Regions from separate parts of the Streptomyces sp. NPDC050997 genome, predicted to be linked through region 1. Evidence: predicted binding sites of a transcription regulator. Region 1 holds the regulator's gene; each other region holds the start of a gene.
What was found. The regulator HrcA, encoded in region 1, represses chaperone genes, less so after heat shock. The targets are predictions, from matches to a motif close to TTNGCACTCNGNNNNNCNGAGTGCNAA.
Positions count from the first base shown of each region.

Region 1 (4,757 bases):
TCCGGGTCGAGCTTGGACGGGGTCTGCACCTCGACGTGCACGATGAGGTCGCCGCGACCGCCGCCGCGCAGGTGCGTGACACCGCGCGCGTGCAGCGGGATCGACTGGCCGGACTGGGTGCCGGGCCGGATGTCGACCTCCTCCAGGCCGTCCAGCGTCTCCAGCGGGACCTTGGTGCCCAGGGAGGCCGCCGTCATCGGGAGGGTGACCGTGCAGTGCAGGTCGTCGCCCCGGCGCTGGAACTGCGAGTGCGGCATCTCGTGGATCTCGACGTACAGGTCGCCGGCGGGACCGCCACCGGGTCCGACCTCGCCCTCGCCCGCGAGCTGGATCCGGGTGCCGTTGTCGACACCGGCGGGGATCTTGACCGTCAGGGTGCGACGCGAACGGACTCGGCCGTCGCCGGCGCACTCCGGGCACGGCGTCGGGACGACCGTGCCGAAGCCCTGACACTGCGGGCAGGGGCGCGAGGTCATGACCTGGCCCAGGAAGGACCGGGTCACCTGCGACACCTCACCGCGGCCGCGGCACATGTCACACGTCTGGGCGGTCGTGCCCGGCGCCGCGCCCTCACCACTGCAGGTGACGCAGACGATCGCCGTGTCGACCTGGATGTCCTTCGTGGTGCCGAAGGCCGCCTCGTCCAGCTCGATCTCCAGCCGGATCATCGCGTCCTGGCCGCGCCGGGTGCGCGAGCGCGGACCGCGCTGCGACGCCGTACCGAAGAACGCGTCCATGATGTCCGAGAAGTTGCCGAAACCGCCGGCGCCGAAGCCGCCCGCGCCACCGCCGCCCGCCTGCGAGAGCGGGTCACCGCCGAGGTCGTAGACCTGCTTCTTCTGCGGGTCCGACAGCACCTCGTAAGCGGCGTTGATCTCCTTGAACCGCTCCTGGGTCTTCGGATCCGGATTGACGTCCGGGTGCAGCTCGCGTGCGAGCCGCCGGAAGGCCTTCTTGATCTCTTCCTGCGACGCGTCGCGGCGCACGCCTAGAACGGCGTAGTAGTCCGTGGCCACTTACGACTCCGCCAGGATCTGTCCGACGTACCGTGCCACTGCGCGTACCGCTCCCATCGTTCCCGGGTAATCCATGCGGGTCGGTCCGACCACGCCGAGCTTGGCTACTGCCTCGCCGCCCGAACCGTAACCGACCGAGACCACAGAAGTGGAGTTGAGTCCCTCATAGGCGTTCTCATGACCGATCCGTACGGTCATGCCCGAATCCCCCGCCTCGCCAAGCAACTTGAGAAGCACGACCTGCTCCTCCAGCGCTTCCAGGACGGGTCGGATGGTGAGGGGAAAGTCATGCCCGAAGCGGGTCAGATTGGCGGTGCCGCCGATCATCAGCCGCTCCTCGTTCTCCTCGACGAGCGTCTCCAGGAGGGTGGAGAGCACCGTCGCGACCGTGCCGCGGTCCTCGACGTCGAAGGCCTCCGGCAGATCCTCCACCAGATGCGGGACGTCGGCGAAACGACGGCCCGCGATCCGGCTGTTGAGCCGCGCCCGCAGATCCGCGAGCGGGCTCTCGCCGAACGGCGCCGGGCAGTCGACCATCCGCTGCTCGACCCGCCCGGTGTCCGTGATCAGCACGAGCATCACACGCGCGGGCGCGAGTGACAGCAGCTCGACGTGCCGCACGGTCGAACGGGTCAGCGAGGGGTACTGCACGACGGCGACCTGCCGAGTCAGCTGCGCGAGCAGCCGCACGGTCCGCGCCACGACGTCGTCGAGGTCGACGGCGCCGTCGAGGAAGTTCTGGATGGCGCGCCGTTCCGGCCCGGTCATCGGCTTGACCCCGGCCAGCTTGTCGACGAACAGCCGGTACCCCTTGTCGGTGGGAATCCGCCCGGCGCTGGTGTGCGGCTGGGCGATGAACCCCTCGTCCTCCAGGGCGGCCATGTCGTTGCGGACCGTCGCCGGGGAGACACCGAGATTGTGCCGCTCGGTGAGCGCCTTGGACCCTACGGGCTCCTCGGTGCCGACGTAGTCCTGGACGATGGCGCGCAGCACCTGGAGCCTGCGTTCACTCAGCATCCGCGCACACCTCCAGAAGTCGTCCCCCAGTCCCCTGGGTGCCTGGCCTGGCACTCGTCATATCCGAGTGCCAGCGTTCCCCGGCCCAGTGTACGGCCGTGAGGTACGCACCGGGCAAGGCCGGTCCCACGAGGCCGTGCCCGGACGTGCCGTTCTGGTTAGCGTCGCCGTATGACGGTGACTTGGGAAGAGCTGGGATGGGAGCGGGTTTCGGCCGGGGTCGGGCGGTGCCGGCTCCCTGGCTGGGACTGCACGGTGGGGCTGGTCGTCGGCGAGGGCAGCGCCCTGGTGATCGACGCCGGGTCGAGCCTCCAGGAGGGTGCCCGGCTGCGGGCGGGGGCGGAGGAGCTCGCCGGTCACCGTGTGACTCATCTCGCGCTGACCCACCCCCACTTCGACCACGTGTTCGGCGCGGCGGCGTTCGCGGGGGTGGAGGTGTTCGGCCCGGTGGGCATCGACACGGTGTTCGAGGGGCGGTCCGCTCGCGAGGGGCTGCGGGCGGACGCGGTCCACCACGGCCTGGCGGCCTCCTCGGCGGACGAGGCGGTCGACGCCCTGGTGGTGCCCCGGCACCGGGTCTCCGGCGAGTGGACCCTCGACCTGGGCGGCGGCCGGCAGGTCCTGCTGGCGAACGTGGGCCCCGGCCACACCGCCCACGATCTCGCGGTCCTGGTGCCGGGCTCACCCGGGGTGGTCTTCTGCGGCGACCTGGTCGAGGAGTCCGGCGAGCCCCAGGCGGGCCCGGACGCCGTACCGTCGCACTGGCCGGCCGCGCTGGACCGGCTGCTGGAGCTGGGCGGCGAGGACGCGCGGTACGTGCCCGGTCACGGAGCGGTGGTGGACGCGGGGTTCGTACGGGCCCAGCGGGACGCGCTGGCGGGGCGCTTCGGCGTGTCGCGGTGACCCGGACGGCCGGACGGCCGCGGCTTCTCCTATCGTCATCCGAATGCGCCAGTACTCTTCGGACCTGACCCCGCCGTGGAAGAAGACCGAGCCCGCACCGGAAGTCCCTGCGGAGCCCGGCCTGGTGGTCGAGGAGCCCGGGTCGGGTTTCTGCGGTGCGGTGATCCGCTGCGAGGCGGGCACGGTCACCCTGGAGGACCGCTTCGGCAAGCACCGGGTCTTCCCGATGGAGCCCCGGGGCTTCCTGCTGGAGGGCCGTGCGGTCACCCTGGTCCGGCCGACCGGGCAGGCTCCGGTACGTCCCACCCGTACCGCATCCGGTTCGGTCGCCGTCCCGAGCGCACGCGCGCGCGTGGCCCGCGCCGGGCGCATCTACGTCGAGGGCCGGCACGACGCCGAGCTGGTCGAGAAGGTGTGGGGCGACGACCTGCGCGTCGAGGGCGTGGTCGTGGAGTACCTGGAGGGCGTGGACGACCTCCCGTCCATCGTGGCGGACTTCGCGCCGGGCCCCGACGCCCGTCTGGGCATCCTGGTGGACCATCTGGTCCCCGGCACGAAGGAGTGGCGCATCGCGGAGTCGGTGACCAGCGAGCACGCCCTGGTGGTGGGCCACCCGTACATCGACATCTGGGAAGCGGTGAAGCCGTCGGCCGTGGGAATCCCCGGCTGGCCTCGCGTACCGCACGGACAGGACTGGAAGACCGGGGTCTGCCGGGCGCTGGGCTGGCCGGAGAACACGGGCGCGGTGTGGCAGGCGATCCTGAAGCGGGTGAGCTCGTACCGCGACCTGGAGCCGGAGCTGCTGGGGCGCGTGGAGGAACTGATCGACTTCGTCACGGTCTGATCCAGCCCGTCCGGCGTTTTCTGATCCAGCCCGTCCGGCGTTTGAGGACAAGGCCCGTTCAGGGCCGAAGCGGGGGTCCGGGGGCGGCAGCCCCCAGGGACGGGACGAGTCTGATCCAGCCCGTCCGGCGCTTGAGGACAAGGCCCGTTCAGGGCCGAAGCGGGGGTCCGGGGGCGGCAGCCCCCAGGGACGGGACGGGTAGGGGCGGCGGGGGCGAGACAAACCCGCCCGGGGCGCCCGGGGAGCCCCCCTCAGTCCACCAGGTCCCGCACCACCGCGTCCGCCAGCAGCCGCCCCCGCAACGTGAGCACCGCGCGCCCCGCCTCGTACGGCCCCTCCTGGAGAAGCCCGTCGACGAGGGCCCGGCGGGACGCCGCGAGGCCGGCCTCGTGCAGCAGATCCAGCGGTACGCCCTCCAGCAGCCGCAGCTCCAGCAGGATCCGCTCCACCCGGCGGTCCTCCCGGGACAGAAGCTCACGCCCGGCACCAGGCGACCGCCCCGCCGCCAGCGCCGCCGCGTACGCCCCCGGGTGCTTGACGTTCCACCAGCGCACACCGCCCACATGGCTGTGCGCGCCCGGACCCGCGCCCCACCAGTCGGCGCCGCGCCAATACAGCTCGTTGTGGCGGCAACGGCCCGCTTCGGAGGTGGCCCAGTTGGAGACCTCGTACCAGTCGAAGCCCGCCGCGGACAGGGTCTCCTCCGCGATCAGATAGCGGTCGGCGTGGACGTCGTCGTCGGTCATCGGGACCTCGCCCCGGCGGATCCGGCGAGCGAGCTGTGTGCCCTCCTCGACGATCAGCGCGTACGCCGAGACGTGGTCGGGGCCGGCGCCGAGGGCCGCCGCCAGCGAGGCCCGCCAGTCGTCGTCGGACTCGCCCGGGGTGCCGTAGATGAGGTCGAGGTTCACATGCTCGAAGCCGGCCGCGCGGGCCTCCGCGACGCACGCCTCCGGGCGGCCCGGCGTGTGCGTGCG
Region 1 covers NZ_JBFAGK010000005.1:264,664-269,420, forward strand. Annotated here, with positions in the region: gene dnaJ (molecular chaperone DnaJ) at 1-1,016, opposite strand, end outside; gene hrcA (heat-inducible transcriptional repressor HrcA) at 1,017-2,033, opposite strand; gene AB0H86_RS13935 (MBL fold metallo-hydrolase) at 2,205-2,936, shown strand; gene AB0H86_RS13940 (DUF3097 domain-containing protein) at 2,980-3,780, shown strand; gene hemW (radical SAM family heme chaperone HemW) at 4,032-4,757, opposite strand, start outside.

Region 2 (4,757 bases), on a different contig from region 1:
ACCCAGGGCGACCGGGCCTGCGCACGGTGGACCTGGAACGCCACCCACAAGGCGGACTTCATGGGGATTCCCGCCACCGGAAAGCGGGTCACGATGACCGGGACGACCACGTTCCGGTTCGCGCCTGACGGGAAGATCGCAGAGACCTGGTGGCAACACGACCAGCTGGGCCTGATGCAGCAGCTGGGTGCGCTGGACGCATTGGAGAGGTAGCTCGACGCGAAGGTCCTGCACCCCGCAGGGAGACTCGGGGACCGCCGCCGAGGGACGACGGTCCCGGCAGGGCACCGTGACCCGCGAAGGGGAAGGGCCCCGTTCCGGCACCTGAGTGCGGAACGGGGCCCTCTGCGAGCGGGGTCCTCAGTGGGAGTGACCGTGGCCCCCGGCAGCCGGCTCTTCCTCTTCCTTCTTCTCGACGACCAGGGTCTCGGTCGTCAGGAGCAGGGAGGCGATGGAGGCGGCGTTCTCCAGGGCGGAGCGGGTGACCTTCACCGGGTCGATGACGCCGGCCTTGACCAGGTCGCCGTACTCACCGGTGGCGGCGTTGAAGCCCTGGCCCTTGTCGAGCTCGGCGACCTTGGCCGTGATGACGTAACCCTCGAGGCCGGCGTTCTCGGCGATCCAGCGCAGCGGCTCGACGGCGGCCTTGCGGACGACCGCGACACCGGTGGCCTCGTCGCCGGTCTTGCCGAGGTTGCCCTCGAGGACCTTGACGGCGTGGACCAGCGCGGAGCCACCACCGGAGACGATGCCCTCCTCGACCGCGGCGCGGGTCGCGGAGATGGCGTCCTCCAGACGGTGCTTCTTCTCCTTCAGCTCCACCTCGGTGGCGGCGCCGACCTTGATCACGCACACGCCGCCGGCCAGCTTCGCGAGGCGCTCCGAGAGCTTCTCGCGGTCCCAGTCGGAGTCGGTGTTCTCGATCTCGGACTTGATCTGGGCGACGCGACCGTGGACGTCCTCGGTCTTGCCGGCGCCGTCGACGATCGTCGTGTCGTCCTTGGTGATCGTGACGCGGCGGGCGGAGCCCAGCACCTCGAGGCCGACCTGGTCGAGCTTGAGGCCGACCTCCTCGGCGACGACGGTGGCGCCGGTCAGGACCGAGATGTCCTGGAGCATGGCCTTGCGCCGGTCACCGAAGCCGGGAGCCTTGACCGCGACCGCGTTGAAGGTGCCACGGATCTTGTTCACGACGAGGGTGGAGAGGGCCTCGCCCTCGACGTCCTCGGCGATGATCAGCAGCGGCTTGGAGGAGTTGGTCTGGATGACCTTCTCCAGCAGCGGCAGCAGGTCCTGGATGGAGGAGACCTTGCCCTGCGTGATCAGGATGTACGGGTCGTCGAGGACGGCCTCCATGCGCTCCTGGTCCGTCACGAAGTACGGCGACAGGTAGCCCTTGTCGAAGGCCATGCCCTCGGTGAAGTCCAGCTCCAGACCGAAGGTGTTGGACTCCTCGACGGTGATGACACCGTCCTTGCCGACCTTGTCCATCGCCTCGGCGATGAGCTCGCCGACCTGGCTGTCCTGGGCGGACAGGCCGGCGACGGCGGCGATGTCGGACTTCTCGTCGATCGGTCGGGCGGTCGCGAGGAGTTCCTCGGACACGGCCTTGACCGCGGCGTCGATGCCCTTCTTCAGGGCGGCCGGGGAGGCGCCCGCGGCCACGTTCTTCAGGCCCTCGCGTACGAGCGCCTGGGCGAGCACGGTGGCGGTGGTGGTGCCGTCACCCGCGATGTCGTTGGTCTTGGTCGCCACCTCCTTCACCAGCTGGGCGCCGAGGTTCTCGAACGGGTCCTCGACCTCGACCTCACGGGCGATGGTGACGCCGTCGTTGGTGATGGTGGGAGCGCCGAACTTCTTGTCGATGACGACGTTGCGGCCGCGGGGGCCGATCGTCACCTTGACCGTGTCGGCGAGCTTGTTGACGCCGCGCTCGAGGGCGCGACGGGCGTCCTCGTCGAACTTCAGGATCTTCGCCATGGGAGCGTGAGCCCTCTCGGAAATCTAGGTGAAATTAGCCGCGCCCCTGGCACCCGGCTCACTAGTGATCGCGGGGGGCCAGGGGCGCAGCTCAATGCAATGTGCTTCGCGGTGAAGCGAAGCGAGGTGAACTACTTCTCGATGATCGCGAGCACGTCGCGAGCCGAGAGGACGAGGTACTCCTCGCCGTTGTACTTCACCTCGGTACCGCCGTACTTGCTGTACAGCACGATGTCGCCGGTCTTTACGTCGAGCGGAAGTCGCTCGCCGTTCTCGAAGCGGCCCGGACCGACGGCCAGGACGACGCCCTCCTGGGGCTTCTCCTTGGCGGTGTCCGGAATGACCAGGCCAGAGGCGGTGGTCTGCTCAGCGTCGAGCGGCTGGACCACAATGCGGTCCTCGAGCGGCTTGATGGCAACCTTGGAGCTGGTGGTCGTCACGATCCGACCTCCCCCTTCGGAGATCTCACGGGGTTAACTGTCTGAGGTGGCGACCAGGTGGATCCGTCGTCGCGGGTGCCGGACCTGCCCGTCGCTAGTTGGCACTCTCCAGTGGGGAGTGCCAGGTCCGAGACTATGACCGCGATTAGCACTCGGTCAAGCGGAGTGCCAATTCGTGCGGCGCGCGGCGCGGTTTTGGTCCGGTGTTCACCGTCCACGGGCCTGGTGCCGGAGCGCCTGCCGCCCGGGCTCCCGCTACCGAACACTTGCCCAGTGCTCCACCCTTCAGGGTGGAGGTGTAGGGCATCCTGCCCGTAGTGGCCCGGAGGGGCGCAGCGGCATGGCTAAGATCGCCTTGTCCGACAACGGAGTTGTCGGACCTACCGCCGGACGGGCGGGAAGTCAGGCCTGCGGAGGCCGTGTAAGACCGACCCTCACCGGTCGGCGGTGGCCTGTGAAACAGGAACCCATGGTGGTACCGCGATGGGGGTCCCCCCTGCTCGAGCGAAGCCGAGAGCTGGGGGAGGTACGGACCGGAATCTCCTGCCTTTGGGCAGGAGAGGGCGTCAAAGGTAGTCCTCCAGCCTCCCCACCGTCAGGCCCGCCTCCCGGATCTCCCTCAGCAGCCGTACCGTCCGCTCCCGCAGCGGCTCGGCGGCGGACTCGCCCGACGCCACCGACACGATGTCCCCCGCCCGCAGCCGGCTCTCCCCCTTCGCGAAGGTCAGCCGCTCGCCCTCCATGGACGCCCGCCACAGGACGACCGCCGCGACTGAGCAGTCGGTGGCCGCGCGCAGGGTCGTCGTGTCGTACGCGCCGTAGGGCGGGCGGAAGAGGTGGGGGCGGATGCCGAAGCGGGACCTGAGTTTGTCCTGCTGGCCGCAGATCTCGGCGCGCTGGCCGGCGTAGGGCAGCCCGCGCAGGGCGGCGTGGTCGAGGGTGTGGTTCTGGATGCTCGCGCCGACCGCCTGCAGACGCGCGAAGTGGCCGTACCCCGGTCCGACGACACTGTCCGTGAGGAACATGCTGACCGGGAGCCGCAGTTCACGGACCAGGTCGACGAACCGGGGGTCCCTCTCGGCGCCGTCGTCGTAGGTCAGGAAGACGACCTTGTCGGTCGTACGGACACGGTCCACCACGGGCGTCAGGCCCGGGCCCGCGGTGTGCGGGGCGGCGGGCCGGGCGGGAGGCCGCGGGGCGGGCGGCAGTGGACCTGCCAGGCCCCAGCGGCGGTACGCGGGCTCCCCCACCCCGGACGGGCCGAGCGAGCCCACCCGCCCGGCCGCCTTCTCACCCAGCCGTTCGATGGGGTCGACGGACTGCGCGCAGCCGGCGAGGAGAGTCAGCGCCAGGACCGCGGCCGCCGGCGCCCACCGCCTCACAGGTAGTCCTCCAGGCGGCCCACGGCGTACCCCTCGCGCGTGACCTTGTTCAGGAACCGGCGGACCATGTCCGGCATCGTGCCCTTCCAGCTGCCCCGGCCCCGGAAGTGGGTGAGCACGATGTCGCCGGGGTGGAGGCCCCGGCCCCACTCGCGGTAGTCCCAGTGGTCGACGAAGACCTCCTCGTTCCACAGCGGGGCGTACCGGACCCCGCAGCTCTTCGCCGCGCGCAGGGTGGCCCTGTCGTAGCTGCCGAAGGGCGGGCGGAAGAGCCTGGGCCGCTTGCCGTAGCGCTCCTCGATCACGTCCTGCATGCCGCAGATCTCGTACTTCTGGCGGGCGTACGACATCCCCCGCAGGTAGGGGTGGTGGAGGGTGTGGTTGTTGAGTACGACCCCCCGGTCCCGCATCTTCCCGAAGTAGCCGTAGTCGCCCTTGATCAGGTAGTCGCTGAGGAAGGCGGTGTACGGGATCCGCAGCTCGCTCATCATCCGCAGGAACTCCGGGTCCTTCTCGGCCCCGTCGTCGATGGTGAGGAAGACGACCTTCTCCTTGGTGGGGACCGTGGTGAAGACGGGGGGCAGGTTCAGTTCCCGGTGGCCGTCGACCTCGAAGCCCTCACGGGTGGTGATCCTCGGCTTCACCGCCGGGGGCGCCGGTGCCATCAGCGGGACCTTCTTGAGGCCCCAGCGCTCGGCCACCGCCATCCGGGCCCGGTGCGCGGCGCGCAGCCTGGCGGCGTACTGGTCCAGGGCGCGGGCCGGGCCGGGAGCGGGCGGCGCCTCGACGTCGCCGTCCTGCGCGCAGCCCGAGACGATGGCGGCGGTGGCCAGCACGGCGATACCGCCCTTCACCCACAGCGAGGACCGAAGCTGCCGGGAGGACCACGGGGGTTGAACGGATCGGAGCCGCCGAGAAGACCAATTACGCCACAAAGACCTGTTGTTGTAATTTT
Region 2 covers NZ_JBFAGK010000019.1:147,632-152,388, forward strand. Annotated here, with positions in the region: gene AB0H86_RS33545 (ester cyclase) at 1-213, shown strand, start outside; gene groL (chaperonin GroEL) at 361-1,980, opposite strand; gene groES (co-chaperone GroES) at 2,112-2,420, opposite strand; gene AB0H86_RS33560 (polysaccharide deacetylase family protein) at 2,987-3,802, opposite strand; gene AB0H86_RS33565 (polysaccharide deacetylase family protein) at 3,799-4,656, opposite strand.
Region 2: a site for HrcA is predicted at 2,566-2,592, ahead of groES (co-chaperone GroES). Genes of this name have one in related genera too.

Region 3 (4,757 bases), on a different contig from region 1:
GTGGAAGCGCGGGATGCTGTCGCTCGATCCGGCCGACGCGTGACCGACGTACGTGCCCTCGGTGACGATCAGGCCGACGCCCGCGGCGGCCCGGCGCGCGTAGTACGACGCCACGTCCGCGCCCGGGATGCCGCCCGGGGAGAATGCCCGGGTCATCGGAGCCATCGCGATGCGGTTGGGGACGGTCAGGCCGTTGAGGGAAACAGGCCGGGACAGGACTTCGGCCGCGCGAGAGGCGGAGGCGGCGACGGTCACGTGGGGGCTCCTCGGGGTGGACCGGGTGGTATGTGCATGCGCATATACAGCGCGTAGGCGTCAACCACCACACCCGCCCCGGCATTCCGCCCGCGTTGTGACCCCGAACACGCCCGAGGGCGGCACCCCCTGTCTCCAGGGAGTGCCGCCCTCGGTCAAGGACGGTTGATCAACCCTCAGGTCGATCAGAAGTCCATGTCACCGCCCGGCATGCCGCCGCCGGCCGGGGCAGCGCCCGCCTTCTCCGGCTTGTCGGCGATGACGGCCTCGGTGGTGAGGAAGAGCGCGGCGATGGAGGCGGCGTTCTGCAGCGCGGAACGGGTCACCTTCGCCGGGTCGATGATGCCTTCGGCGATCATGTCGACGTACTCACCGGTCGCGGCGTTCAGGCCGTGACCGACGGGCAGGTTGCGCACCTTCTCGACGATGACGCCACCCTCGAGACCACCGTTGACGGCGATCTGCTTGAGCGGGGCCTCCAGGGCCAGCTTCACGGCGTTGGCGCCGGTCAGCTCGTCACCCTCAAGGTCCAGCTTCTCGAAGACCGAGGAGGCCTGCAGCAGGGCCACGCCACCACCGGCGACGATGCCCTCTTCGACGGCCGCCTTCGCGTTGCGAACGGCGTCCTCGATGCGGTGCTTGCGCTCCTTGAGCTCCACCTCGGTGGCGGCGCCGGCCTTGATGACCGCGACACCGCCGGCGAGCTTCGCCAGGCGCTCCTGCAGCTTCTCGCGGTCGTAGTCCGAGTCGCTGTTCTCGATCTCGGCGCGGATCTGGTTGACCCGGCCCTGGACCTGGTCGGAGGAGCCGGCACCGTCGACGATGGTGGTCTCGTCCTTGGTGATGACGACCTTGCGGGCCTTGCCCAGGAGGTCGATGGAGGTGTTCTCGAGCTTGAGACCGACCTCCTCGGAGATGACCTCGCCGCCGGTGAGGATGGCGATGTCGTTCAGCATCGCCTTGCGGCGGTCGCCGAAGCCCGGGGCCTTGACGGCGACGGACTTGAAGGTGCCACGGATCTTGTTGACGACCAGGGTCGACAGGGCCTCGCCCTCGACGTCCTCGGCGATGATCAGCAGCGGCTTGCCCGACTGCATGACCTTCTCCAGGAGCGGCAGCAGGTCCTTGACCGAGCCGATCTTGGAGTTGGCGATCAGGATGTACGGGTCGTCGAGCGACGCCTCCATACGCTCCATGTCGGTGGCGAAGTACGCCGAGATGTAGCCCTTGTCGAAGCGCATACCCTCGGTGAGCTCGAGCTCCAGACCGAAGGTCTGGGACTCCTCGACGGTGATGACGCCTTCCTTGCCGACCTTGTCCATGGCCTCGGCGATGAGCTCGCCGATCTGGGTGTCGGCGGCGGAGATGGAGGCCGTGGAGGCGATCTGCTCCTTGGTCTCGACATCCTTGGCCTGCTCGAGCAGGGCACCGGAGACGGCCTCGACGGCCTTCTCGATACCGCGCTTGAGGGCCATCGGGTTGGCGCCGGCGGCTACGTTGCGCAGGCCTTCCTTGACGAGGGCCTGGGCGAGAACGGTCGCCGTGGTCGTACCGTCACCAGCGACGTCGTCCGTCTTCTTGGCGACTTCCTTGACCAGCTCGGCGCCGATCTTCTCGTACGGGTCCTCGAGCTCGATCTCCTTGGCGATGGAAACACCATCGTTGGTGATCGTGGGGGCGCCCCACTTCTTCTCGAGGACGACGTTGCGACCCTTGGGGCCGAGCGTCACCTTGACGGCGTCCGCGAGCTGGTTCATGCCGCGCTCGAGGCCGCGCCGTGCCTCCTCGTCGAACGCGATGATCTTGGCCATGTGAAGTGGTCCCTCCAGGACTGGGGGTGATTCCTTCGGACCGCGCCCGCGCCCGCGACGGACGGCTCGCATGCCTCGTGGTTCCTTGCCCCACCTGGCCTGCGGGCCTCACCGACTCGGTCCTTCTTGTCACTCTCACCTTCAGAGTGCTAACGCCAATGATTAGCACTCGCCCATGCCGAGTGCAAGCGCCTCGGAGGGATCCGCAGGTGAACAGCGTCCCGTCGCCGCGCCCCTGGCACGGCCGCCGTGCCCCCGGGACACCTCGGGGGCACGTGCCCCGGACACATCGCTCGCACCCCTCGCACCCCGGACACACCGAAGGGCCCACACCCCGTGAGAGGTGCGAGCCCTTCGAAGAAGAACAGAAGAACGTCGCTGCTTTACCCGGCGCGATTCAGCCGGTCGCCAGACGAACCATGTCCGCCTGCGGCCCCTTCTGACCCTGCGAGATCTCGAAATCGACCCGCTGCCCCTCTTCCAGGGTGCGGTACCCGTCCATCTGGATGGCGCTGTAGTGGACGAAAACATCCGCACCACCGTCGACCGCGATGAAGCCGTACCCCTTCTCCGCGTTGAACCACTTGACGGTGCCCTGAGCCATGCCTAACTCCCCTATTACTGGCCCTTGCACAGACCCACACTTCATGGATCCGGGTCAGACCTCACCCCCCACATGATTGGGGGCGTGCGCCGGAACGCGTCGACCGCGGCCGAATGTATCTGCCCAACTGCCGTCTGCAACAGGTCAATCGGACGAGAATTCAGGACGCACGCGATCCGGAATGTGGTGAGAATTCGCCCGAATTCAGGGCAAGTCGGGCCACACAAAGAGCACAAAAGCCACGAAAGAGGCGCACACTTTGGCTACATCTTGTCGGGCGTAAGGCAGAAACAAGGGCTGCCGACCTGTGATGGGGCAGCGCGTTCCCCAACTGTACCGCGCTCAACCACATTGAATTGCCCCCTCCGCTTCTCTCACGGAGGGGGCAATTCGATGAACGCTCGGTAACTGATGTTACCGAAGGTAATGATCAGCCGCCGGCGACGGCCGGAATGATGGAGACACCGGCGCCGTCCGGGGTCGCCGTCTCCAGACCCTGCTCGAAGCGGACGTCGTCGTCGTTCACGTACACGTTGACGAACCGGCGCAGCTTGCCCTGGTCGTCGAGAACGCGCGCGGCGATGCCGGTGTGGTTCTTCTCCAGGTCGGCGATGACCTCGCCGAGGGTGCCCCCCTCGGCGGCGACCTCGGCCTTGCCGCCGGTGTAGGTGCGCAGGATGGTGGGGATGCGGACGTTGACGCTCATGCTGATGACCTCCGGTCAGGTTCGGCGCCCCCGACAGGGGCGCGGGGAACTGCGCGACCAGCCCCCACGGGCCCGCAGACGAAACGAATTAGACGAGTCCAGCCTCACGGAACGACTCAAGGTTGGGACGAATCGTCGCAGTCAGCCCCGTGCCGGCCACCGCATCCAACGTCTTGAGACCATCACCAGTGTTCAGAACCACCGTGGTCTTCGTCGGGTCGAGAAGACCGTTCTCGATCAGCTTCTTCGCCACCCCAACGGTCACCCCACCGGCGGTCTCCGCGAAGATCCCCTCGGTCCGCGCCAGCAGCTTGATCGCGTCGACGATCTGCTCGTCGTCCACGTCCTCCACCGCGCCGCCGGTGCGACGGGCGATGTCGAGCACGTAGGGGCCGTCGGCCGGGTTGCCGATCGCCAGCGACTTGGCGATGGTGTTCGGCTTCTGCGGCCGGACCACGTCCTGCCCGGCCTTGTAGGCGACGGACACCGGCGAGCAGCCCTCGGCCTGCGCACCGAAGATCTTGTACGGCTTGTCCTCGACGAGCCCGAGCTTGATCAGCTCCTGCAGACCCTTGTCGATCTTCGTGAGCTGCGAGCCGGAGGCGATCGGTACGACCAGCTGGTCCGGGAGCTGCCAGCCGAGCTGCTCGCAGATCTCGTACGCCAGCGTCTTGGAGCCCTCGGCGTAGTACGGCCGCAGGTTGACGTTGACGAAGCCCCAGCCCTCGCCGGCAGGGTCGCCGATCAGCTCGGAGCAGAAACGATTCACGTCGTCGTAGTTGCCCTCGATGCCGACGAGCTCACCGCCGTAGACCGCGGCCATGACGACCTTGCCCTGCTCCAGGTCGTGCGGGATGAACACGCAGGAACGGAAGCCGGCCCGGGCCGCGGCGGCGCCCACCGCACCGGCGAGGTTGCCGGTGGAGGAGCAGGAGAGGGTGGTGAAGCCGAAGACGCGGGCGGCCTCGATGGCCTGGGCGACGACCCGGTCCTTGAAGGAGTGTGTCGGGTTGCCGGAGTCGTCCTTGACGAAGAGCTTGCCGGCGTCGACGCCCAGCTCACGGGCCAGATTGTCGGCCTTGACGAGCTTGGTCCAGCCGGGGTTGATGTTGGGCTTGTCCGCCACGTCCGCCGGGACGGGCAGCAGCGGGGCGTAACGCCAGATGTTCGCGGGTCCCGCCTCGATCTGCTTGCGGAGCTCCTCGGCGTCGTAGGCGGAGAAGTCGTAAGCGATCTCGAGCGGGCCGAAACACTCCTCGCACGCGAAGACCGGGCCGAGGGGCACGCGGTGACCGCATTCGCGGCAGCTCAGCGCGGCGGCGGGGCCGAGGTCTACGGTGTTCGTGGTGCTTGCAGCAGTCTGCACAGCCATGGAGGCGAG
Region 3 covers NZ_JBFAGK010000020.1:145,331-150,087, reverse strand. Annotated here, with positions in the region: gene AB0H86_RS34570 (NADH:flavin oxidoreductase) at 1-255, opposite strand, end outside; gene groL (chaperonin GroEL) at 441-2,066, opposite strand; gene AB0H86_RS34560 (cold-shock protein) at 2,464-2,670, opposite strand; gene AB0H86_RS34555 (MoaD/ThiS family protein) at 3,101-3,376, opposite strand; gene thrC (threonine synthase) at 3,465-4,748, opposite strand.
Region 3: a site for HrcA is predicted at 2,229-2,255, ahead of groL (chaperonin GroEL). Genes of this name have one in related genera too.